Regions from separate parts of the Clostridium neuense genome, predicted to be linked through region 2. Evidence: a T-box and tRNA genes for the amino acid it is inferred to sense, from the RefSeq annotation. Region 2 holds a T-box; the other holds one or more tRNA genes.

Region 1 (16,482 bases), on a different contig from region 2:
GTAATTGGCGATATAAAGAGAGTGTTAGAAAAATTAAATAACAAACTTGAAGCTAGAGAAGAAAATGAATGGACTAAGTTTGCTTATGGACTTATAAACAAGGATAATTCTAAATCAGTTAGAGTAGAACCAGAAGAATCTGTAAATCCTCTGTATGTATTGAAAAAGCTTTATGAGCTTACAGAGGGAGATGCTGTAATTACTACGGAGGTTGGTCAAAACCAAATATGGGCAACTCAAGGATATCTATATACTAAGCCTAGAACTTTTATTACATCAGGAGGACTAGGAACTATGGGATATGGTTTTGGGGCTGCAATAGGAGCAAGTGTAGGAAAAAATAAAATGGTATTTGATATTGCAGGCGATGGAAGTTTCAGAATGAACTGTAATGAGCTTGCCACAGTTGTAAGATACAATTTACCAGTTAAAATAATCTTACTTAATAATAGTGTACTTGGTATGGTGAGGCAGTGGCAGGATTTATTTTATGAAAAGAGATTTTCAAGTACTACACTAGAAAGACAAACGGATTTTGTAAAAATAGCAGAAGGGTATGGTGCACTTGGCATAAGGGCAAATACAAATGCAGAAGTTGAAGAAGCTCTTAAAAAAGCCATTGCTTATGATGGACCTGTAGTAGTGGATTTTTATGTTGATAAAGATGCTATGGCAACTCCAATAGTTCCACCTGGAGCAAGTATAGAAAATATGTTGACTTTGGATTAAATTTGATGTATTATAATAATATAGTAATTTAAATTGTTAAAGCAATAAACCGTAGAACAGAAGTAGTAGCTAAAAGGAAATTGGTTTTTATTATGTAAGCGAGTCTGGAATGGTGGGAGCTAGATACTAAAGCCTTTAGTGAATGGATCTGTGAGGTAATACTGCGAAATTGGTTATCATTAATTGTGAATGACTTAAGTAGTGGTATTCGGAGAGTCCACCGTTAAAAGGATAGGATATCGATATTCTTATGTTTAAATGAATTTTCCGTATCTGGATAGAGGGTTTATTTGCGTATTTGCAATTAAGCTAAATATGGGTGGTACCACGACCACTTCGTCCCATAAAAGGATGAAGTGGTCTTTTTGCGTATATAAAAAGATGAGTAATTAATATAAAGTAGAAAAAATAATTAGCGGAAAATTCAAAATATTATGTATTTTAAGGAGGGTTAATAGTGTATAACATTTCAAAAACAGAATTTAATAGTTTAAAGGAAGGCAAAAAATCATTTCAAGTCATTTATGAAGAAGAATGTGATGAAATAACTCCTATATCAATATTTTTTAATATGCAGGGTAAAAATAAGTTTCTTCTTGAAAGCAATTACTTTAATAATCCTAAGGGTAGATATTCCTTTGTAGGAACAGATCCTTATGCAATTGTGAAAAGCTATAGAGAAAAGATTTTTGTAAAAGAAGGAGAAGTAGTAACTGAAGAAAAAGGAAAGGTCTTAGATACAGTAAAAAGACTTGTAAAAGAGCACAGTATGGGAAAGACAGAATACACATTTTCTGGAGGAGCTATAGGATATATAGGCTATGACATTATAAAACAGTATGAAAGGATTTCAGATGATAATGTAGATGAACAAAATATACCTGAAGCAATTTTAATGTTTTATAAAAAAATAGTTGGATATGATCACTTAACTCATAAGGTTATATACATTTATAATGTATTTTCAGAAGATAATATATCCTTCGAAGAGGTATCTGTTGAAATAGAAAAAATGAAAAAACAAGTAAAAACAAGCAAAGGAATGCATGATATTAAACGAAGCAGCGTTGATAAAAATATAACGTCTAATTTTACTAAAGATGAGTTTTGTAAAATAGTTTCTAAAGCTAAGGAATATATAAGGAAAGGTGATATATTTCAAGTAGTTTTATCGCAGAGATTTACTATGGATATAGATGAAGAGCCTTTTGATATATATAGAAAGCTTCGCTCTAAAAATCCATCTCCATATCTTTTTTATATAGATTTTGACGATTTTCAAATAACAGGGTCATCCCCTGAAAGTCTAGTAAGTGTGTATGGTAATAAAGTTATAACTAACCCCATAGCGGGAACTAGACCTAGGGGGAAGGATGAAGAAGAGGACTTAAAATTAAAAAATGAACTTATAAATGATGAAAAAGAAATAGCAGAACATTCAATGCTTCTTGATCTTGCGAGAAATGATATAGGGAAGATTAGTGAATTTGGAACTGTAAGTGTTGATAAACTCATGGAGGTTGAATTCTATTCTCACGTAATGCACATAGTATCTGAGGTCTCAGGGAAGCTAAAGGAAGGGCTTGACTGCTTTGATGCACTTAAAACTTGTATTCCTGCAGGAACAGTTTCTGGAGCACCTAAGATAAGAGCTATGGAAATAATAGATGAATTAGAAAATGTGAAAAGAGGATGTTATGCAGGCGCAGTTGGTTACTTTTCCTTTGATGGCAATATGGATACATGCATAGCAATAAGAACGCTTGTAATAAAGGATCAAAAGGCATATGCACAGGCAGGCGGGGGAATTGTCTATGATTCAATACCTGAAAATGAATATCAGGAAAGTCTCAATAAGTCAAGAATTTTAAGGGAAGTGATATAAATGATTCTTATGATAGATAATTATGATTCCTTTACTTATAACCTCTACCAATATGTTGGCGAGATATATAAGGATATAAAGGTTGTTAGGAATGATGAAATTACGATCCAAGATATAAAGGAAATGGACTTAGAAGGAATAATAATTTCTCCAGGACCAGGAACACCTAATAATGCTGGAATATCAGTAGATGCCGTTAGAAGTTTTGCTGGAGAGGTTCCAATGCTTGGCATATGCCTTGGACATCAAGCTATTGCAGAAGCATTTGGTGGAAAGATTGTAGGTGCAGATGAAATAATGCATGGGAAAACATCAATAGTAAAGCATAATGGTAAAGGTCTTTTTGAAGGAGTAAAAAACCCACTTAAAGTAATGAGATATCATTCGCTTATTGCAGACAAAGAAGAGTTGCCAGAAAGTCTTAAAATTACAGCTAAAACTGAAGATGGAGTAATTATGGGAATAAAGCATGTTGATTATAAGGTATATGGACTTCAATTTCACCCAGAATCATATTTTACTGAAGGTGGAAGAAAGATAATAGAAAATTTTTTAGGAGGTATTTGTAATGTTAAGTGAAGTAATAAAGAAGGCAACTGCATATGAAAACTTGACAGAAGATGAAGCCTATGAGGCAGTAAATAAAATAATGGATGGAAGTGTGGAGCCAGCTCAAATGGCGGCATTCTTAGTGGCTTTAAAAATGAAGGGTGAGACTGCAGAAGAGATAACGGGTGCTGCAAGGGCAATGAGGGAACATGCTTTGAGGGTTGAATTAAAATCATCATATGCCATTGATACCTGTGGCACAGGCGGCGATGGAGCTAAAACCTTTAATATATCTACAGCAGCTTCAATCATAGCAGCGGCAGGTGGAGTGAAGGTAGCAAAGCATGGCAATAGATCAGTATCAAGTAAAAGTGGAAGTGCAGATGTTCTAAGTAAACTTAATATAGATATAGAGCTTAATCAGAAAGAAGTAGAAAAATCTATTGATGAAAAAGGGATGGGGTTTATATTTGCGCAGGTCTATCATAAAGCAATGAAAAATGTAGGACCAGTTAGAAAGCAGCTTGGCGTTAGAACGTTATTTAATATTCTTGGACCAATTACTAACCCTTGCGATTTAAAGGGTCAAGTTTTAGGCGTATATGATAAAAAGCTTGTAGATGTGGTTTCGAAGGTACTTTTAAAACTTGGAAGAGAAAGAGCAATTGTTATGCACGGAAGTGACGGACTTGATGAAATAACAACTACAGGTGAAACTTATATTACTGAAATAAGAAACAATGAGATGAAAAGTTATACAATTAGTCCAGAGGAATTTGGAATTAAAAGATCAGTTTTAAATGACATAGAAGGTGGAACGCCAGAGGAAAATGCACATATTATTTTAGATATATTAAAAGGTAAAAAAGGACCTAAGAGAGATATAGTTGTTTTAAACAGTGCAGCAGCACTTTATGTTGGTAAGGCTGTAGATGACTTGAAAACTGGAGTAAAGCTTGCTGAGAAGCTTATAGATGATGGATCTGCATATAAGAAATATGAGGAGCTTATAGGAGCGTGAAAGAATGATATTAGATGAAATTGTAGCTAATAAATTAAAGCAGTTAAAAGAAGAAAAAAGCATAATTAACGAGGAAAAAATGCAGCAGCTCGCCTATGAATGTGATAAACCAATAAGAAATTTTAAAGCAGCTATAAACAAAGAAAAAATATCAATAATAGCAGAAATTAAGAAGGCTTCACCATCAAAAGGTATAATACTTGAAGAATTTGATCCATGTAAAATTGCAAGGCTTTATGAAAAAATTGATATTAATGCTATATCTGTTTTGACAGAGAGAAAATATTTTCTTGGTAAAGATGAATATATAAACAAGGTAAAGGAGATATCAACAAAGCCTGTACTTAGAAAGGACTTTATTGTGGATAAGTATCAGCTATATCAAGCAAGGGCTATAGGTGCAGATGCGGTGTTATTAATAGCTGCGGTACTTAAGGATAAACTTCAAGATTTCTATAAAAAGGCATTAGAGCTTGGCTTACATTCTATAACAGAGGTGCATAATGAAAAAGATGTAAAGCTTGCGGTGGAGGCTGGATGCAGCGTTATAGGAATAAATAATAGAGATTTAAGAGATTTTTCAACTGATTTGAGAACAACAGAGAAGCTTTTAAAGTATGTACCTAAGGAGACTGTAACGGTTTCGGAAAGTGCCATAAAAACTGCTGAGGACATTAAATATGTTGCTTCACTGGGAGTGAGTGCTGTGCTTATTGGTGAGGCATTTATGCGAAATATAAATAAAAAAGCTTATATAAGTCAATTTTTAGAGGAAGCAAAAAAAATGTAATATTTGCTCATAGTGAAAATTCATATAGTTTTACAAAAAAATTTTTTATTACGAAATAAGTCGGAATATTCAAATAAATGTAAAAGGGGGAAACATGGTAAAAGTAAAAATTTGCGGCATAAAAAGCAAAAAAGATGTAGAAATAGTAAATAAGTATATGCCAGATTATGTAGGACTTGTGTTTGCAGATAGCAGTAGAAAGGTTAACGTTGAAAGTGCAAGTTTATTTTTGGAAGGACTACAGAAGGATATAAAAAAAGTAGGTGTTTTTGTTAATGAGGATTATGAAAAGGTAAAAAATATTGCAAATACATTAAAGCTTGATATACTTCAGTTCCATGGCAATGAAGGTAATGAATATATTAAAAAATTTAAAGGTTATGAAGTGTGGAAAGCATATAGTTTAAATTCTGAAAAGGATATTGAAATTATAAGAAAATGCTGTGCGGATGCTTTTCTAATTGATAGTAAAAGTGGAAATAAAATCGGTGGAACAGGACAAGTATTCGATTGGAGCTTACTTAAAAAAATAAAAAATTATATCGAAAAGCCAATAATTGTAGCAGGAGGTCTAAATGAAGATAATGTTGAAATATGCATAAAAAAACTTAATCCGTTCGCAGTAGATGTATCAAGTGGTGTAGAAACTAAAGGCTTTAAAGATGAAATTAAAATAAGAAATTTTATAATGAAAGTGAGGAAATTTTAATGGATGGAAGATTTGGAATATATGGGGGGCAATACGTTCCAGAAACTATAATGAATGCTATAGAAGAGCTTGAAGTGGAGTATAACAAGGCAATTAATGATGAAAGCTTCATAAATGAGTATAAATACTATCTCAGGCAGTATGTTGGAAGAGAAACTCCACTCTATTTTGCAGAAAATATGACCAAAGATTTAGGTGGAGCTAAGGTGTATTTGAAGAGAGAAGATTTAAATCATACTGGTTCTCATAAGTTAAACAATGCTCTTGGTCAAGTTCTTCTTGCAAAAAGAATGGGTAAGAAAAAAGTAATAGCTGAGACTGGGGCAGGACAACATGGGGTTGCAACGGCCACAGCAGCAGCTTTATTTGGACTCGAATGTGAAGTGTTTATGGGAGAAGAAGATGTTAAAAGACAAGCACTTAATGTATTTAGAATGAAAATTTTGGGCGCTAAGGTTAACTCAGTAAAATCAGGTTCTTGTACTTTAAAAGACGCTATAAACGAAGCTATGCGAAATTGGGTAACGAACATAGAAAGTACTTATTATGTAATTGGTTCTGTAATGGGACCGCATCCTTATCCTACAATAGTTAAAGATTTTCAAAAGATAATAGGAGAAGAAATAAGAGAGCAAATGTTAGAAGCAGAAAATAAGCTTCCAAACTATGTAATTGCATGTGTTGGTGGTGGAAGTAATGCTATGGGAGCATTTTATAATTTTATAGAAGATGAAGGAGTAAAGCTTATAGGAGTTGAAGCAGCTGGGTTAGGTGTAGATACAAATATGAACGCAGCAACACTTACTAAGGGTAGTGTAGGTATAATACATGGAATGATGACATATGTGCTTCAGGATGAAGATGGACAGATAACACCAGCTTACTCTGTTTCAGCAGGACTTGATTACCCTGGGGTTGGTCCACAGCACTCATATCTAAAAGATTCAAGTAGAGCACAATATGAGACAGTTACAGATAAAGAAGCACTTGAAGCATTTTTATATTTATCAGAGAAGGAAGGAATTATACCAGCACTTGAAAGTTCTCATGCTGTAGCTTATGCAATGAAATTTGTTCCGAAGCTTCCTAAGGATAAGATTGTGGTTATAAATCTTTCTGGAAGAGGAGATAAGGATGTGAACACTGTTATGGAAAATATGGAGGGATTAGATCATGAAAAATAGGATAGATTTAAAATTCCAGGAATTAAAAGAGTTAAATAAAAAAGCAATGATAGCATTTGTTACAAGTGGATATCCTGATATAAATACAACTGAAGATATTATTTTGAAAATTGCCTCTTCTGGAAGCGATATAATAGAACTTGGGATACCGTATTCAGACCCAATTGCCGACGGACCAATTATTCAAACAGCATCTGCTAAAGCACTCAAAAACGGTATAAAGATAGATGACATAATGGGAATGGTATCAAATGTTAGAAAGAAGACGGAAGTGCCATTAGTATATATGACTTACTTTGGCAATGTATATAAATATGGTGTAGAAAGATTTATGAAAAGTTCTAAGGAAGTAGGCACTGATGGAGTGATAATACCAGATTTACCTGTTGAAGAAAGAGGTGAAATTGTAAAAGTAGCTTCTCAATATGGTGTTCATATCATACCACTTGTTGCACCAACATCAGAAAATAGAATAAAGAGTATTGTAAAAGAAGCTAGTGGCTTTATATACTGCGTATCAACAAATGGGGTTACAGGTATGCGAAGTAAATTAGCTGGTAACTTAGAGGAATACATTTCTTTAGTATCAAAGTATACTGAGGTTCCTAAGTGTATAGGCTTTGGTGTGTCCAATGCTGAGATGGCGAAGAACATAAAAAGTTATTGTGATGGAGTTATCATAGGAAGCGCTATAATGAAAATAATAGAGGAAGAGACTGACAAAGAAAAAATGTTAAATAAAGTTGGAAAATTTGTTTATTCTATTAAAGAAGTACTATAAAAATGTAATATGGATTGAAGAGTGCAGAGTATAGCTTAGGAAATATACCTTTACTGTATTTTGTGCTCTTTAATCTAATAAAATATTTTAGCCAATTTAAATAATAGAAATAGTTTAACTTATATATAGTCCTTGAGTATGATATAATCATCTTTAGAAATTAAAATATAAGGAGATAATTTTTAATGGACTTTGAAATTTTTAGAAATAAATTTTCTAAAGACAGAGCAAATCAGCTTAATCCATTAGTATTGGCTTTTATTGGCGATGCTGTTTATGAAAACTTTATTAGAATATACTTGGTAGATAAAAATGTGAATATGAATGTACATAAGCTTCATGTAAAGGCTATAGGATTTGTAAAGGCACATGCTCAAAGTGAATTTATGAAAAAGCTTTTAGAAGAGCTTACTGAGGAAGAAATAAGCATATATAAGAGAGGAAGAAATGCTAAATCTGGGACTTCACCTAAGAACGCAGATATATGTGAATATAGAACTGCTACTGGATTTGAAGCTCTTATTGGATATTTGTACATAACTGAGCAAATGGAAAGATTAAATTATCTTTTAGGCAGAGTAATTGACATATAGAAGTTTTTAGGGGTGAGTTTAACTTGAGAATAACAAATTTTGAAGAAGTAGGCTTAGATAAATTAGAAGAATGGATAAAAAAACAAGGAAAAGACAATATATATAAAGATGATTTAAAAGAACTTTTAAAATACGCTAATGTGGCCTTTGTACTTGAAGGTATAGATAGAGTTCAGAGTACTCTTATTTGCGAACTAAAAGCTTCTTATGTTCAGCAAAGTCAAAGATATGTAACAATGAAGGAAGATTCATATATAATTCCTAAGCTTAAGGGTGAAGATTATGCAAAAGCAAAACAGCTTATAAGCAAGGCTTTTTTGTTATATGATAAAATGTCTAAACTTAAGGATAGTGAAATTAAAGGTCGACCTAAGGTTGAAAACTATTTATATGGAATACCTATTGAAGATGCTAGATATATTATTCCATTAGCTGCAAAAACTAATATTAGTGTGGCAATGAGCGCAAATAAATTATTAGACTTATTTTATTTATTTAATGATGTTAGGTATGAAAATATTTTTAAAGATATTAAAGTTGAATTTGTAAAATTGCTGCCGCATAATTTGGGTTCACTATTAATGAATTTGAATAAAAAAAATAATTATGACAAAGAAAAGAGTTTTTATAAAACTGAATTTGATAAAATAGATAGTAAAAATAATATGGTGCTTTTAAATTCATTTAAAAACCTTGATTTAAAGGTTGGAGTTGGAGCGATAACAAGTACTCACGGAAAAACTCCTTCCGAGGTTATGGAATTGTGGGGCAATGATGGATTAAAAAAAGCTCAAGAGGTAACAGATAGAGTGCTTGGCTATGGACATGATAGTATAGCAGAACAAGCTAGAACTACCTTTGGAATGATGTGCAGCATGGTTACTTATCATCAGCAAATAAGGCATAGACTATCAGAAAATTATCGTGAAGAATTAGTTGATATTATTACAGATAGAAGCAGAGAAGTAATTGTTCCAGAAACTATAAAAAAATCAGCTTTTTATGATGAGTTTATGCAGATAGTTAGTGAATTTGAAGACTTTAGATTATATATTGCTAGAAATTATAGCAGTGATATTGCTTTAAGCTTTTTGCTAAATTGTGATCAAGTTAAATTAATAATATCTACAAATGCAAGAATAGATGTTAAAATGTTGTCAGAACGAATTTGCCTAAATGCACAGTGGGAAATAAGAGAACTATCTACTAAAAAGTTAAATGAGTTAAGAAAACTTTCAAAAGTACTTTACATAAAGGCACTGCCGCCTTGTGTATATGGGAAATGCAAGGAAGGAAAGCTAACCTGCGGGAAACAAGTTCTTATGAAAGAAAAATTTGCAGAACACTAATGCAATGGATATCACATCTTTAGAAGGGAGAAAGAAATGGAAAAAGAAAATTTGATAGAAGGAAGAAATGCTGTAATAGAAGCTTTAAAGGGTGATACAACTATTGAAAAATTATTTGTAGCAAGTGGCACAAAGGAAGGTTCTATAAATGTAGTTTTAGCAAAGGCAAAAGAAAAAGGAATAACAGTTAAATTTGTAGATAGAAAAAAGCTTGATCAAATGTCTCAAACGCATTCGCATCAAGGAGTAATAGCTGAAACAACACCATATAAATATTACGAACTTGATGATATTTTAGAATATGCTAAGGAGAAAAATGAAGCTCCATTTATAGTGATTTTAGACGAGATTGAAGACCCTCATAATTTGGGATCTATAATAAGAACAGCAGAGGTTTGTGGTGTTCATGGAATTATAATTCCTAAAAGAAGAAATGTAGGAGTAACCTCTGTGGTTTATAAGACATCAGCAGGAGCTGCCCAGCATATGAAGATTGCTAAGGTTAATAATATTAATTCTGCCATAGATAAATTGAAGGAAAATAACATATGGATTTATGGTGCTGAAATGGAAGGAAAGGAATATTGCTTTGATGCAGATTTAACTGGACCGGCTGCACTTGTTATAGGAAGTGAAGGACAAGGAATGATGAGGCTTACAAAGCAAAAGTGCGATGTTCTTGTAAAAATACCAATGGTAGGAAGAATTTCATCTTTGAATGCATCTGTTGCAGGAGGAATAATTATGTATGAAATTCTTAAGCAAAGAATAAAAAGAGGGTAAAACCTTGAAAACAATATTTGTTGATGGATATAACGTAATAAATAGTTGGGGAGAACTAAAAAAAATAAAAAATGGCATAAATTTAGAAAGTGCAAGAGAAAAGCTTATTGAAATTTTAATAGACTATTCTGAGTTTAAAGGTTATAAGATTTTTTTGGTTTTTGATGGACATCTAATACAAGGAAATTTTGGGGAAAAAACTAAAGTTACAAAAAATTTAATTGTAGTATATACAAAAGAAGCAGAAACAGCAGACAGTTTTATTGAGAAATATGTGAATAGAATTGGAAGAAAGTATGAAGTTTGTGTTGTTACGTCCGATAATCTAGAACAGCAGATTGTTTTTCAAAGAGGGTCTACAAGAATGTCATCTATCGAGTTTTATAATGAGGTTATAAATGTTAAAGTTAAAATAAGTTCAAAAGCACAAAAAATTGCTAGTGAAAAAAAATACAATAGAATAGAAGATCGGCTTGATACTAGTATTTATGAGAAGTTGGATAAAATTAGAAAAAATGATAAAAATAGTTGACTTGTAAAATAGTGCTAATATATAATTACAATGTTAAAGTAATTATACTTGGGGGGGGATATAGTTGGATAATGATGCGATTGTAAATAGTGCTGATGCTGAATATGAAGATAAAATAGATGAAGAGATAGTTATGATGGCAAAGTCAGGAGATACAAAATCTCAGGAGTATCTAATAAATAAATATCAAAATTTCGTGAAAGCTAAATCTAAATCTTACTTTCTTATAGGTGCAGATAAGGAAGACATATGTCAAGAGGGAATGATTGGACTATATAAAGCTATAAGAGATTTTAAGCCAAATAAACTATCATCGTTTAAGGCCTTTGCAGAGCTATGCATAACAAGGCAAATAATAACCGCAATTAAGACGGCTACAAGGCAAAAGCATATACCATTAAACACTTATATTTCCCTAAATAAGCCGATATATGATGAAGAATCTGATAGAACCCTATTTGATGTAATATCTAGCTTAAAGGTGGCTGATCCAGAAGAACTTATCATAAGTAAAGAGGAAGTTAAAAAAATTAAAAATGGTATAGGAGAAGTATTATCTGATTTAGAAATGGAAGTACTTATGTATTACTTAGAAGGAAAATCATATCAGGAAATAGCTTGTGATTTGGATAGAGGTGCGAAGTCGATAGATAATGCGCTCCAGCGTGTAAAAAGGAAGTTAGAAAAGTGTCTCGAAAAAAGATAAGCTTTGTATTGACAAAGAAAATTCTTGATAGTAAAATAAGTAATTGTTACGTGATTATTAAATGTTAAATTTATTTGCGTAAATATGCGGGAGTAGCTCAGTGGTAGAGCACTAGCTTCCCAAGCTGGGTGTCGCGGGTTCGATACCCGTTTCCCGCTCCAAATGGATATTGCCCATGTAGCTCAGCAGGTAGAGCGTCACCTTGGTAAGGTGGAGGTCACCAGTTCAAATCTGGCCGTGGGCTCCAAAGGTTAATTACATACAATACACCAGGAACAGTTTACATGAATAAAACTGTGAATTTCATCATGGAATTGGTGAACCATTTATTATTAAGGAGGAACCAGAAATGGCAAAGGAAAAATTTGAAAGAAACAAACCACATGTAAACATAGGAACAATAGGACACGTAGATCATGGTAAGACAACATTAACAGCAGCAATCACAACAATACTAGCAAAAGAAGGAAAAGCACAAGCATTTAAGTATGACGAAATTGATAAAGCACCAGAAGAAAAAGAAAGAGGAATAACAATCAACACAGCACACGTTGAGTATGAAACAGAAAATAGACACTATGCACACGTAGACTGTCCAGGACATGCTGACTATGTAAAGAACATGATAACAGGAGCAGCACAGATGGATGGAGCAATACTAGTAGTAAGTGCAGCAGATGGTCCAATGCCACAAACAAGAGAGCATATACTATTAGCATCAAGAGTAGGAGTACAATATATAGTAGTATTCTTAAATAAAGCAGACCAAGTAGATGATCCAGAATTAATCGACTTAGTTGAAATGGAAGTAAGAGAATTATTAAATGAATATGGATTCCCAGGCGATGACACACCAATCGTAGTAGGAAGTGCATTAAAAGCATTAGAAAATCCAGATGATGCAGAAGCAATAAAACCAATAAAAGATTTAATGGCACAAGTAGATGAGTATATCCCAACACCAGAAAGAGCAACAGATAAGCCATTCTTAATGCCAATAGAAGATATCTTCACAATCACAGGAAGAGGAACAGTTGCAACAGGAAGAGTTGAAAGTGGAATATTACACGTTGGAGACGAAGTAGAAATAGTAGGATTAAGTGATGAAACTAGAAAAGTAGTAGTAACTGGAGTAGAAATGTTCAGAAAGTTACTAGACGAAGCAATGGCAGGAGATAACATCGGAGCATTATTAAGAGGCGTACAAAGAGAAGACATCGAAAGAGGTCAGGTATTAGCAAAACCAGGATCAGTAACACCACACCATAAATTTGTAGGTCAGGTATACGTATTAAAGAAAGAAGAAGGCGGAAGACATACACCATTCTTCAACGGATATAGACCACAATTCTACTTCAGAACAACAGACGTAACAGGAACAATCCAGTTACCAGAAGGAGTAGAAATGGTAATGCCAGGAGACCACATAGACATGACAGTTGAATTAATAACAAAAGTAGCAATGAATGAAAACTTAAGATTTGCAATAAGAGAAGGCGGAAGAACAGTAGGTTCAGGAGTTGTTACTACTATTTTAGAATAAATTACTCTTACGAACGGATTGGGTGAGCCTAATCCGTTCGTGTATGATTATAGAGATTTTTTATATCGTTATTAAGACAATTTATTTATAAATATTACATAATTAAAAAATAATGCTAGAAAAATTAGTTGACATATATACTACATTATGATAAATTAATAAGGTAGTGCATATTTTCAGAAAAATTGAGTTTTTCTGCAGTAACTGGGAGGTGTAGATTGTGAGAGTAAAAGTAACATTAGCATGTACAGATTGCAAACAGAGAAATTATAATACAATGAAAAACAAAAAAAATAATCCAGACAGGTTAGAAATGAGAAAATATTGTCCATTTTGCCACAAACATACACTTCATAAAGAAACAAAATAGGTAATTGACCGTATTTTGTAATAACTTTTAGGATGTGAATAAAAATGGCTGCTAATGTAAAAAATGATAATGTAAAGAAATCACCATTAAAAGGTTTCATTGGATTTTTTAAAGACCTTGCAAATGAAACACATAGAATTACGTGGCCTTCAAAGGAAGATACTAAAAAATCTACAATATCGGTAATAGTATTTTGTGCTATATGTATAGCACTAGTGGCAGTGTTGGATTATGGCTTTAATAACCTCTTTAGGGTGATCTTTAAGTAAGATGAAAGGGAGGTTATAGGTTCAGGGTGTTCCTGTTCCTTTGATTATGAGTGAAAGAGTTAGATGGTATGTTGTTCATACATATTCAGGGTATGAAAATAAGGTAAAAGCTAATATTGAAAAAACTATTGAAAATAGAAATCTTCAAAATCTTATCTTTGATATACAAGTTCCGTTACAAGAGGAAATTGAAGAAAAAGATGGAAAAAAGAAAATAACGTTGAAAAAAGTATTCCCTGGTTATGTACTTATAAAAATGCTTATGACTGATGAGTCTTGGTATGTTGTTAGAAATACAAGAGGATGTACCGGATTTGTTGGACCTGGATCAAAACCAGTTCCTTTGACAGATGAAGAAGTTGAATCTATGGGTATAAAGGAAAAGGTTGTTGATATTGATGTTAAGGTTGGAGAAAATGTAAAAGTTATCTCGGGACCACTTTTAGATCAGGTTGCATTAATTCAGGAAATAAACTTTGAAAAGCATAAGATTAAAGGTTTAGTTAACATGTTTGGCAGGGAAACTCCTGTTGAACTTGATTTTAATCAAATAGAAAAATTGGATTAAAATATCCAATGATTTAATTACATTAGGAGGTGTATGTTTTATGGCAAAGAAAGTAGTAGGTTTAATAAAACTACAATTGCCTGCAGGAAAGGCAACTCCAGCTCCACCAGTTGGTCCAGCACTTGGACAACACGGTGTAAATATCATGGCATTTTGTAAAGAATACAATGCTAAAACTGCTAATCAGGCAGGATTAACAATACCAGTTGTGATTACAGTTTATCAGGATAGATCTTTTAGTTTTATATTAAAGACTCCTCCAGCAGCTGTATTAATTAAAAAAGCATTAGGAATAGAAAGTGGTTCAGGTGTTCCTAACAAAACTAAAGTTGGAAAATTAACTAAAGACCAACTTAAGCAAATTGCTGAAACAAAAATGCCAGATTTAAATGCAGCATCATTAGAAGCTGCTATGAACATGATAGCTGGAACTGCAAGAAGCATGGGTGTAGAAGTAGAAAAATAATACGTCTTTAAAATTGTGGGAGGTATAACTTTTGTTGTGCCATTATTACCACGAGGGAGGAATAAAAATGGGAAAGAATTATGTGGAGAGTGCAAAGCTCGTTGATAAAAATGCTTTGTACACACCAGAAGAAGCAATGGATTTAGTTGTAAAAACATCTAAAGCTAAATTCAATGAAACTGTTGAAGCTGCAATAAGACTTGGTGTAGATCCAAGACATGCAGATCAGCAAGTAAGAGGTGCTATAGTATTACCTCATGGAACAGGTAAAGAAGTAAAAGTATTAGTTTTTGCAAAGGGCGATAAAGCAAAAGAAGCTCAAGATGCAGGAGCAGATTATGTAGGCGCAGAAGAATATGCTACTAAAATACAAAATGAAAATTGGTTTGATTTTGATGTAGTTGTTGCAACACCAGATATGATGGGTGTAGTAGGAAGATTAGGAAGAGTGTTAGGACCTAAAGGTTTAATGCCAAACCCAAAATCAGGAACAGTTACATTTGATATTGCAAAAGCATTATCAGAAATCAAAGCTGGTAAAGTTGAATATAGAGTTGATAAAACTGCTATAATTCACGTTTTAATTGGAAAGAGCTCATTTGGAACTCAAAAGCTAGCTGAAAACTTTCATGTATTAATGGAAGCTATAGTAAAAGCTAAACCAGCTTCAGCTAAAGGTCAATATATTAAATCTGTAGCAGTTTCATCTACAATGGGACCTGGAATAAAAGTTAATCCAGTTAAAGTTTTAGATTAGTATTGATTTTTTAGTTTAAGTATTATATACTTTTAAAGTCAAATAGTAAATACTCCGTAGATAGTAGGTGCTTTAAAGCGTAAAGGGAAACCAACCTACCGAGGATTCCGATATATATGAATATATGGTCTCTTCGAGTTTTACGGAGAGGCCTTTGATTTTATTATAAAGTATTTTGAATTTTTAATAGAGCAGTTTAATACTGTGAGGAGGTGGATACACAGTGCCAAATAAAAACAGAGAATTAAAAGAACAAAAAATTGCTGAAATAAAAGAAAAAATGGATAAGGCTCAAGCTTTGATATTAGTTAAATATCAAGGATTAAATGTTGAAGAAGATACTGCACTTAGAAAACAATTAAGAGAAGCTGGTGTTGAATATAAAGTATATAAAAATACTTTAGCTAGTAGAGCAGCAAAGGAATTAGGTCATGAAGGAATAACTAAATTCTTTGAAGGACCAATAGCAGTAGCATTAGGTTATGATGATGTTACAGCTCCAGCAAGAATATTAAATGACTTTGCTAAAGAACATAAAGCTTTGGAACTTGTTGCAGGATTGGTGAATGGTGAAGAGTTTGATGCTAATAAGGTAAAAGAACTTGCATCAGTACCACCAAAGGAAGTTCTTATTGCAAAACTTCTTGGAAGCTTCAATGCTCCATTATCAAAACTTGCTTACTTATTAAGTGCAATTTCAGACAAGAAACAGGCTGAAGAGCAAGCATAATAAAATTATAAAAATAAATTAGAAATGAAAAATTCGGAGGTGCTATATATAATGGTAAAAGAAGAAATTATAGAAGCTATAAAAGGTATGACTGTATTAGAATTAAATGAATTAGTAAAAGCTTGTGAAGAAGAATTTGGAGTAAGTGCTGCAGCTCCAGTAGCAGCA
Region 2 (8,458 bases):
AATGCCGTTTCCTGGACATTATGGTACGAATAAGTTTGTGTAGTTGAAACGATTTATCTAAAGAGAAGGAGGTTATCGTTATGGAATTAAGAAAGATAATAAGTAAATTTGATATAGCTTTACAAGGTTTATCAGAACAAGAGGCTGAGAGCAGATTACAGAAGTATGGGTTTAATGAAATAGGAACTGAGAAAAAGAAATCGTCATTTCAAAGACTCTTTGAAAATTTAAAAAATCCTCTTGTAATATTATTAGGTGTACTTGCATTAATATCATATATTACTGGAGATTTAAGGGCAGCTTTAGTTATGTGTGCAATGGTACTTTTAGGTGTGGTTTTAAAGTTTGTACAAGAGATGAAGGCAGATAATTCTGCTGAAAAACTTAAAGCAATGGTAAATATAACTGCTACAGTTATTAGAGATGGAGAAGAAAAAGAAGTGCCTTTAAAAATGTTAGTCCCAGGTGATATTGTTCATTTGTCATCAGGGGATATGATACCAGCAGATGTTGAAATTTTAACTTCTAAAGATTTGTTTATTAATCAATCTGCACTTACAGGTGAATCGCTTCCGGTGGAAAAGTTTTTAACAGAGGACGAATATAAAAATCCCCTTGAAAATCCAAAGTTGTGTTTTATGGGGTCTAATGTTGAAAGTGGAACAGCAATGGCAATTGTTACCACGACTGGGAGTGAAACTTATTTTGGACAGTTAAGTAGTAAAATTACTGAAGAAAGAGAAGCGACAAGCTTTGACAAAGGTGTTAACAAATTTACATGGCTCATGATTAAATTAATTTTTGTTTTAGCTCCAATTGTATTTTTAATCAATGGAGTAGTTAAAGGAAACTGGTGGGAGGCTTTCTTGTTTGCAATTTCAGTTGCAGTGGGATTAACTCCAGAAATGCTTCCTATGATAGTTACTGTAAACTTATCAAAAGGTGCCATATCAATCTCTAAAAAAAAGGTTATAGTAAAAAAGTTAAATGCAATACAAAACTTTGGAGCTATGGATATATTATGTACAGATAAAACGGGAACAATAACTTGTGGCAGGGTTGTTTTACAAAAGCATATAAATATATATGGCGAAGAAAGTGAAAGAGTACTTAAATATGGATATATGAATAGTTTCTATCAGACAGGCTTAAAAAATCTTATGGATATAGCTATACTTGAACACAGAGATGATGGAGAAGATTTTAACATTGAAAATAAGTATGAAAAAATCGATGAAATTCCATTTGATTTTATGAGAAAAAGAATGTCTGTAGTTGTTAGAAATAAGAGGATGGAAGATGTTTTAATTTGTAAAGGTGCAGTTGAAGAAATTTTAAGCTTATGCAATAAATATGAAACAAAAGAGGGTACAGAGCCTTTTATAGGAAAGATGACAGAAGAAATTACGAGGATAGTTACAGATTTAAATAAAGAAGGATATAGAGTTATAGCTGTAGCATATAAAAACTCAAAGAATTACAAAAAGGAATACTCAACTCATGATGAAAGTAATCTTACTCTTCTTGGGTTTATGGCATTTTTAGATCCACCAAAGGAAACATCAAGAGAAGCAATTGAAAGGTTCCATAAGAATAGTGTTGCTGTAAAAGTACTTACAGGGGATAATGATATAGTAACAAAGAATATTTGCGAAGAAGTGAATTTACCTGTTGATTCAATTTTACTTGGGAGTGATATTGATGAAATGTCAGATGAAGAATTAGCTGATGCAGCAGAAAAAACTACTGTATTTGCCAAACTTTCTCCAATGCATAAAGAAAGAATCATAAAAGCGCTTAAGATCAAAAATCATGTTGTTGGTTTTATGGGAGATGGAATAAATGATGCACCAGCACTTAAGGCAGCTGATGTTGGTATTTCAGTAGATACAGCTGTGGATATTGCAAAGGAATCTTCGGATATAATACTTCTTGAAAATAGCCTTTTAGTACTTGAAGAAGGAGTTATTGAGGGAAGAAGAGTATTTGGAAATATTGTAAAGTATATAAAAATGACTGCAAGTTCAAATTTCGGAAATATGTTTAGTGTTATTGGAGCAAGTATATTCGTACCGTTTTTGCCTATGATGCCAATACAAGTGCTTACAAATAATTTACTTTATGATATATCTCAAACTGCTATACCAACAGATAAAGTTGATGACGAATGGATTGAGAAACCAAGAAAGTGGTCTGTTGATGAAATTAAAAGATATATTTTTCATATAGGTCCTATTAGTTCAATATTCGATTATACTACTTATTTTATTATGTTGTTTGTATTTAAGGCATGGAATAATCCAGCTTTATTTCAAACGGGCTGGTTTTTAGAATCACTATTTACTCAAACACTTATAATTCATATAATTAGAACAAATAAAGTGCCATTTATTCAAAGTATGGCAAGCAAGCCTTTGATAATAACTTCTGTTTTAATTATGGCTTTTGGTATGCTTTTAGTTAATTCTCCGCTAGGAAGTGCTTTTGGGTTTATAAAATTGCCTATATTATATTATCCTTTATTAGCACTAACATTATTAAGTTATGTAGTATTAACTCAAAGAATAAAGACATGGTATATAAATAAATATGCTGATTAAAAACAGCATTTGATTTAATAAAATAGCCTTTCAGATAAAGTTTAAAAGGCTATTTTTATAGTATATTTAAATTTTGCTTGAAAAATATTGGTATATAGGCATAGCTTGGTTATACTTCATTTAATTTAATAGCGTATTTTTCTTAAAATGGAGCAAACTTATATCGTAATGAAAATTACAAATATTTATTAAGAGGAGGAATTAACTATGTCATCAAGAAACAGTAACTTAGTACCTGAAGCAAGAGAAGGATTAGATAAATTTAAAATGGAAGCAGCAAGAGAAGTTGGAGTAAATCTTAAAGAAGGATATAATGGAGATCTTACTTCAAGAGAAAATGGTTCAGTTGGAGGCCAAATGGTTAAGAAAATGGTTGAAAACTACGAAAATGGCTTAAAGTAATTAAAAACCATAAAAAATTTAAGATGATTTTGTCAATAAAAGCCGGTATGACTTCATGTCATATCGGTTTTGTTTTAGAAATATAGTATACTTCCTCTATCCACTAATTTACTATCGCTAAGATAAAGTGGAGTTAGGTTATATTTTTTTATAAAAGAAAGCACCTCATCCCCATATTTGTAATTTTTTAAGTTTCCATAAAATGCTATAGTATTATGATCTAAAAGACCGCAGGTACCTCCAATAAATCCATAATCAAAGTCAGTAAGATCAATATCACCTTTAGGCAAAAAAAGTACATCTAACCCATTTTTACTTGCAGCTTGTGATATTCCAGAGTCATTGGTAATTATAGCAGTATCACTTATTACTGCTGTAGAACATTTTGTATAACCTTGTTTTACATTAATTAAGCATTTATAAGAAATTTTTTTATAAAGGTTGTCATCAGTATATTTAAGATTATGTATAAAAAAGTTCTTTAAATTTACAGCATTAAGAATTATATCGTACGGATATTTATCTTTAATATCGTTTTTTGATTTTATAATATTTAAATTTAAGCCTTCAAGAGTGCTAATAAATTCATAAGGCATATCTTTGTGCACAATAGCAGTGCTGTTATCAAGCATGCATAATTGAATATCAGGATGCCCTGAAATGGAATTATATACGGTTTTGCATGGAGGAGTGGTTAATACATTATAGCCCATTTTTAACAGTGATATTTTTTCTTCTTCCTTTATTCTATAGTCTACAATTACGTTTTTCAAATTAAACACCTCTAGAAAAATTATAATATAAATAGTATTTAGACACAAACTAAATAAATTTTTTTAATAATGGCGTATATACTTGCATTTTAAACACATACTAACATTACGAAAGGAGTGCTGAAAATGCTTCTTGAAACTGTAGTATACGATGATAAATTGGATAATATAATAAAAAACATAAATGAAATTAAGTATACTTTTGAAAGCAGTAATGTAGCTATTGGAATATCGGAAAGTGTAGAAAATGATTTGCATTATGTTAAAATAATATGTAGTGATAAGGATTATAGTGAAAAAATAAAAAGTAAGTTTTATATATATTTTGCTGAAGAACTGTATAAGTATATTGCCGGTGATTTTTGCAAGAATAAGTTGAGAGAGTTAGTTAAAGAGTCTTACTTTTTTTTAAATCCTGATGAAATTGATGATGTATGTAAGAAATGCAGTAGAATTATATTAAATTATGAAACTATTAATGATAGCAATATTTCATATATTAATATGGTAAATAGCATAGTAAATAAGATTATCGAGTGCATAAAGGAAAATGATGAAATAAATATAAATGGATTTACAACTTTTAGAATGAAGAATATAGAAAAAGACTTTTGCAACATTATAGATAAAATAATAGAAAATTATATGGTTGAAAAAGAATATGATGAGTTTATAAAGCTTCTAAAGTATTTTGTTGATATACAGGATAGCAAAATTGATGAGTTGAATATATACGTTGATAGAGAAGGAAAATATATGCTTAGGGATATGGATGGAAATAACATTGAAAATAAAATGATAGATGAGCTATGTGATGTAAATGTTAGTGGAGTAAACTTGGATGATGTGCTTATAAGCGGCTTAATAACTCTTTCACCTGAAAAAATTATTATACATTGTAGAGAAAGCTTCACCAACAAAGAAATTATTCAAACTATAATGAATGTGTTTGAAAATAAAGTTTTTTTCTGCGATGATTGTAAAATGTGTAAGGAATTAAAAAGAAACTTAATTAGACAATGATTGGAAAAAGACGTTGACTTATAATAATTTTTATATTATAATACTCTTAACATCTAGATGTTATTTATATAGTTAAAGATTATGATAAGGAAGAGTAGACAAATTACAGTTAAAAGAGATAGAAATCCATGGCTGAAAGATTTCTTTAATATGAATTGTTGAAAACCACCTTAGAATTATATGCTGAATTTAGTAAGCATTTTCGCATATCTGCGTTATAGATTTGAGTGAAAGGTTATACATAAAATACTAATGTATTAGTATATACCTTTAAGTTGGGTGGAAACACGGTAAGCTCGTCCCATATAGGGATGTGCTTTATTTTTTTTGTAAAAATAAATATATTGAGATATAGGAGGAAAAAGGATGATAAAAATAACGCTTAAAGATGGAAAAGTAATGGAATTTGAGAATCCTGTTACTGCTGCTGAAGTTGCAAAAGCAATAAGTCCTAGTTTATACAAAAAAGCAATTTCAGTAAAAATTAATGGTAAAAGGGATGAATTAATGACAACCATTAATAAAGACAGTGAACTTGAAATATTAACTTTTGATGATGAAGATGGAAAGTGGACTTTAAGACATACTGCTTCACATATACTTGCTCAGGCAATAAAAAGATTGTATCCTGATGTTAAATTAGCTATAGGACCTGCAATAGCAGATGGATTTTATTATGATTTTGATGCTGATTTTTCGTTTACAGATGAAATGTTTCCTAAAATAGAAAAAGAAATGGAAAGAATAATAAAACAAAATATAAAACTTGAAAGATTTGAACTTCCAAGAGAAGAAGCAATAAAATTTATGGAAGAAAAGGGAGAACCTTATAAGGTTGAGTTAATAAAGGATTTGCCAGAAGGAGAAACGATTTCCTTTTATAAGCAGGATGATTTCACAGATCTTTGTGCTGGTCCTCATGTTGAATCTACTGGAAAGGTAAAAGTTATTAAGATTCTTTCAGTTGCAGGTGCTTACTGGAGAGGAAATGAAAAGAATAAAATGCTCCAGAGAATTTATGCAACAGCATTTACTAAAAAAGAGGATTTGGATGCTTATCTTAATATGCTTGAAGAAGCTAAAAAGAGAGATCACAGAAAAATAGGAAAAGAACTTGATCTATTTAGTATACATGAAGAGGGACCTGGATTTCCATTCTTTCATCCAAAGGGAATGGTTGTGAGGAATATTCTTGAAAACTATTGGAGAGAAGTTCATACTAAAGCAGGATACGATGAAATAAGAACTCCTATTATTTTAAATGAAGAATTATGGCATCAATCAGGACACTGGGATCATTATAAAGAAAATATGTATTTTACTAAAATTGATGAAGAGGATTATGCTATAAAGCCAATGAACTGTCCAGGGTCGATTCTTGTTTATAAAAATGCAATTCATTCCTATAGAGAACTTCCAATAAAACTTGGAGAACTTGGACTTGTTCATAGACATGAAAAGTCAGGAGCACTTCATGGACTTATGAGAGTAAGATGCTTTACTCAGGATGATGCACATATATTTATGACAAGGGAGCAAATTACAGAGGAAATATTAGGCGTAGTTAAGCTTATAGATTCTTTCTATAAAGTGTTTGGATTTGAATATTATGTAGAGCTTTCAACTAGACCAGAAGATTCTATGGGAAGCGATGAAGATTGGGAAATAGCTACAAATGGTCTTATTAATGCCCTTAAGGCTGCAAACCTTGATTACAAAGTGAATGAGGGAGATGGAGCTTTCTATGGTCCTAAGATTGATTTTCACTTGAAAGATTGTATAGGAAGAACTTGGCAGTGCGGTACTATACAACTTGATTTACAGATGCCTGAAAGATTTGATCTTAACTATGTTGGCGCTGATGGTGAAAAGCATAGACCAGTTATGGTTCACAGAGTTGTATTTGGAAGTATAGAAAGATTTATAGGAATACTTATAGAACACTATGCAGGGGCATTCCCAACATGGCTTGCACCAGTACAAGTTAGAGTTCTTAATATAACAGATACACAGATTGATTATGTTGATCGTGTAGTAGCTCAACTTAAGGATGCAGGAATAAGAGTTGAGAAGGATATAAGAAATGAAAAGATAGGATATAAGATAAGAGAAGCTCAACTTCAAAAGATACCTTATATGATTGTAATTGGAGATAAGGAAATGAAAGAAGGCTCTGTAGCTATCAGAAGTAGAAAAGATGGCGATTTAGGAGCTATGAACTTAGATGATTTTATATTCAAGATTAATGCGGAAGTTAAACAAAAAATAAATTCACTATAATGTTTGACAAAATATAATACTAATGATATAATAAGTTTTGTGTTAAGTAGGAACTGGCCGTTTCTCACCTTGCAGCGCAGCTAGTAAGGTTATATATGTTAATTATTATTTAGTATATTACAGAGCGGCTTTTTAACCGCTCTGTTTTTATTTTAATGTTGATATTTTAATATTACATAGTTTTCGGAGGTGAAAGTTATAAGTAAGAATAAAAATTTTCTTGTAAATGGAGAAATAAGGGAAAAGCAAGTTAGAGTTATAGGTGATGATGGTTCACAATTAGGTGTTATAAATACACGTGATGCTTTGAAGATAGCAGAAGAAAAAGAACTTGATTTAGTAGTTATATCGCCTACTGCAGTTCCTCCAGTTTGTAGAATAATGGACTTTGGTAAGTTTGTATATGAACAAACTAAAAAGGAAAAAGAAAACAAGAAGAACCAAAAAGTAGTCAACATTAAGGAAATAAGATTAAGTGCAACTATTGAAGAACATGATATTGAAATTAAAGCAAATAATGCTTCTAAGTTCCTAAAGGCTGGAGATAAAGTAAAGGTTACAGTACGTTTTAAAGGAAGGCAAAATGACTATGCCTTCAAAGGAAATGATATTTTAAACAACTTCTTTGCTAAAGTTGGAGGAGATGCTGTAATTGAAAAGCCAGCAAAATTAGAAGGTAGAAATATGACAATGGTATTAGCACCTAAAAAAGCATAGAAATAGGAGGAGTTACATTATGCCAAAAATGAAGACTAACAGAGCAGCTGCCAAGAGATTTAAGCTTACTGGTACTGGAAAGTTAAAAAGAGCTAAGGCTTTTAAAAAGCATATATTAACAAAAAAATCTGCAAAAACTAAGAGAAATTTAAGAAGTACAGCTTATGTATCAGAAACACAAGAAAAAACAATGAAAAAATTGTTACCATACCTATAGTAGGAAAGGTTTTAAGGAGGTTTACTAAATGGCTAGAGTTAAAAGAGCGGTTAATGCTCGTAAATATCATAAAAAAATATTAAAACTTGCTAAAGGATACTATGGTGGCAAGAGCAAGTTATTTAAAACAGCAAATGAAACAGTTATAAGAGCACTTAGAAATGCTTATGTTGGAAGAAGATTAAAGAAGAGAGATTTTAGAAAACTTTGGATAGCAAGAATTAATGCTGCTACAAGAATAAATGGTCTTTCTTATTCAAAATTTATGAATGGAATTAAACTTGCTGGAATAGGCATGAATAGAAAAATGCTTTCAGAAATAGCTATAAATGATCCAAAAGCTTTTTCTGAGTTAGTTGAAATAGCAAAAAAGCAAATTAGTGCTTAATTAGAGTGCAGCCATAGGGCTGCATTTTTGCTAAATATATAAAAACTCCATAAAACTA

What was found. The T-box of region 2 lies ahead of thrS (threonine--tRNA ligase). A T-box ahead of a tRNA ligase gene usually reads a tRNA of that ligase, here a tRNA-Thr.
Region 1: it has a tRNA-Thr gene. The T-box ahead of thrS (threonine--tRNA ligase) is inferred to sense a tRNA for this amino acid. The anticodon was not compared.

The regions. Positions count from the first base shown of each region.
Region 1 is NZ_JBJIAA010000001.1:472,255-488,736, reverse strand. It holds gene ilvB (biosynthetic-type acetolactate synthase large subunit) at 1-729, shown strand, start outside; gene trpE (anthranilate synthase component I) at 1,187-2,614, shown strand; gene ACJDT4_RS02235 (anthranilate synthase component II) at 2,615-3,193, shown strand; gene trpD (anthranilate phosphoribosyltransferase) at 3,183-4,184, shown strand; gene trpC (indole-3-glycerol phosphate synthase TrpC) at 4,189-4,974, shown strand; gene ACJDT4_RS02220 (phosphoribosylanthranilate isomerase) at 5,069-5,683, shown strand; gene trpB (tryptophan synthase subunit beta) at 5,683-6,867, shown strand; gene trpA (tryptophan synthase subunit alpha) at 6,857-7,648, shown strand; gene ACJDT4_RS02205 (Mini-ribonuclease 3) at 7,834-8,241, shown strand; gene ACJDT4_RS02200 (FAD-dependent thymidylate synthase) at 8,265-9,590, shown strand; gene rlmB (23S rRNA (guanosine(2251)-2'-O)-methyltransferase RlmB) at 9,606-10,373, shown strand; gene ACJDT4_RS02190 (NYN domain-containing protein) at 10,378-10,905, shown strand; gene sigH (RNA polymerase sporulation sigma factor SigH) at 10,970-11,611, shown strand; tRNA gene ACJDT4_RS02180 (tRNA-Gly) at 11,698-11,772, shown strand; tRNA gene ACJDT4_RS02175 (tRNA-Thr) at 11,783-11,858, shown strand; gene tuf (elongation factor Tu) at 11,961-13,154, shown strand; gene rpmG (50S ribosomal protein L33) at 13,375-13,524, shown strand; gene secE (preprotein translocase subunit SecE) at 13,569-13,793, shown strand; gene nusG (transcription termination/antitermination protein NusG) at 13,840-14,361, shown strand; gene rplK (50S ribosomal protein L11) at 14,402-14,827, shown strand; gene rplA (50S ribosomal protein L1) at 14,895-15,584, shown strand; ribosomal protein L10 leader region at 15,621-15,752, shown strand; gene rplJ (50S ribosomal protein L10) at 15,808-16,314, shown strand; gene rplL (50S ribosomal protein L7/L12) at 16,366-16,482, shown strand, end outside.
Region 2 is NZ_JBJIAA010000012.1:4,696-13,153, forward strand. It holds gene mgtA (magnesium-translocating P-type ATPase) at 75-2,600, shown strand; gene ACJDT4_RS14765 (alpha/beta-type small acid-soluble spore protein) at 2,808-3,002, shown strand; gene ACJDT4_RS14770 (DUF6873 family GME fold protein) at 3,077-3,775, opposite strand; gene ytxC (putative sporulation protein YtxC) at 3,902-4,798, shown strand; T-box leader at 4,871-5,105, shown strand; gene thrS (threonine--tRNA ligase) at 5,165-7,078, shown strand; ribosomal protein L20 leader region at 7,117-7,232, shown strand; gene infC (translation initiation factor IF-3) at 7,268-7,795, shown strand; gene rpmI (50S ribosomal protein L35) at 7,815-8,012, shown strand; gene rplT (50S ribosomal protein L20) at 8,041-8,400, shown strand.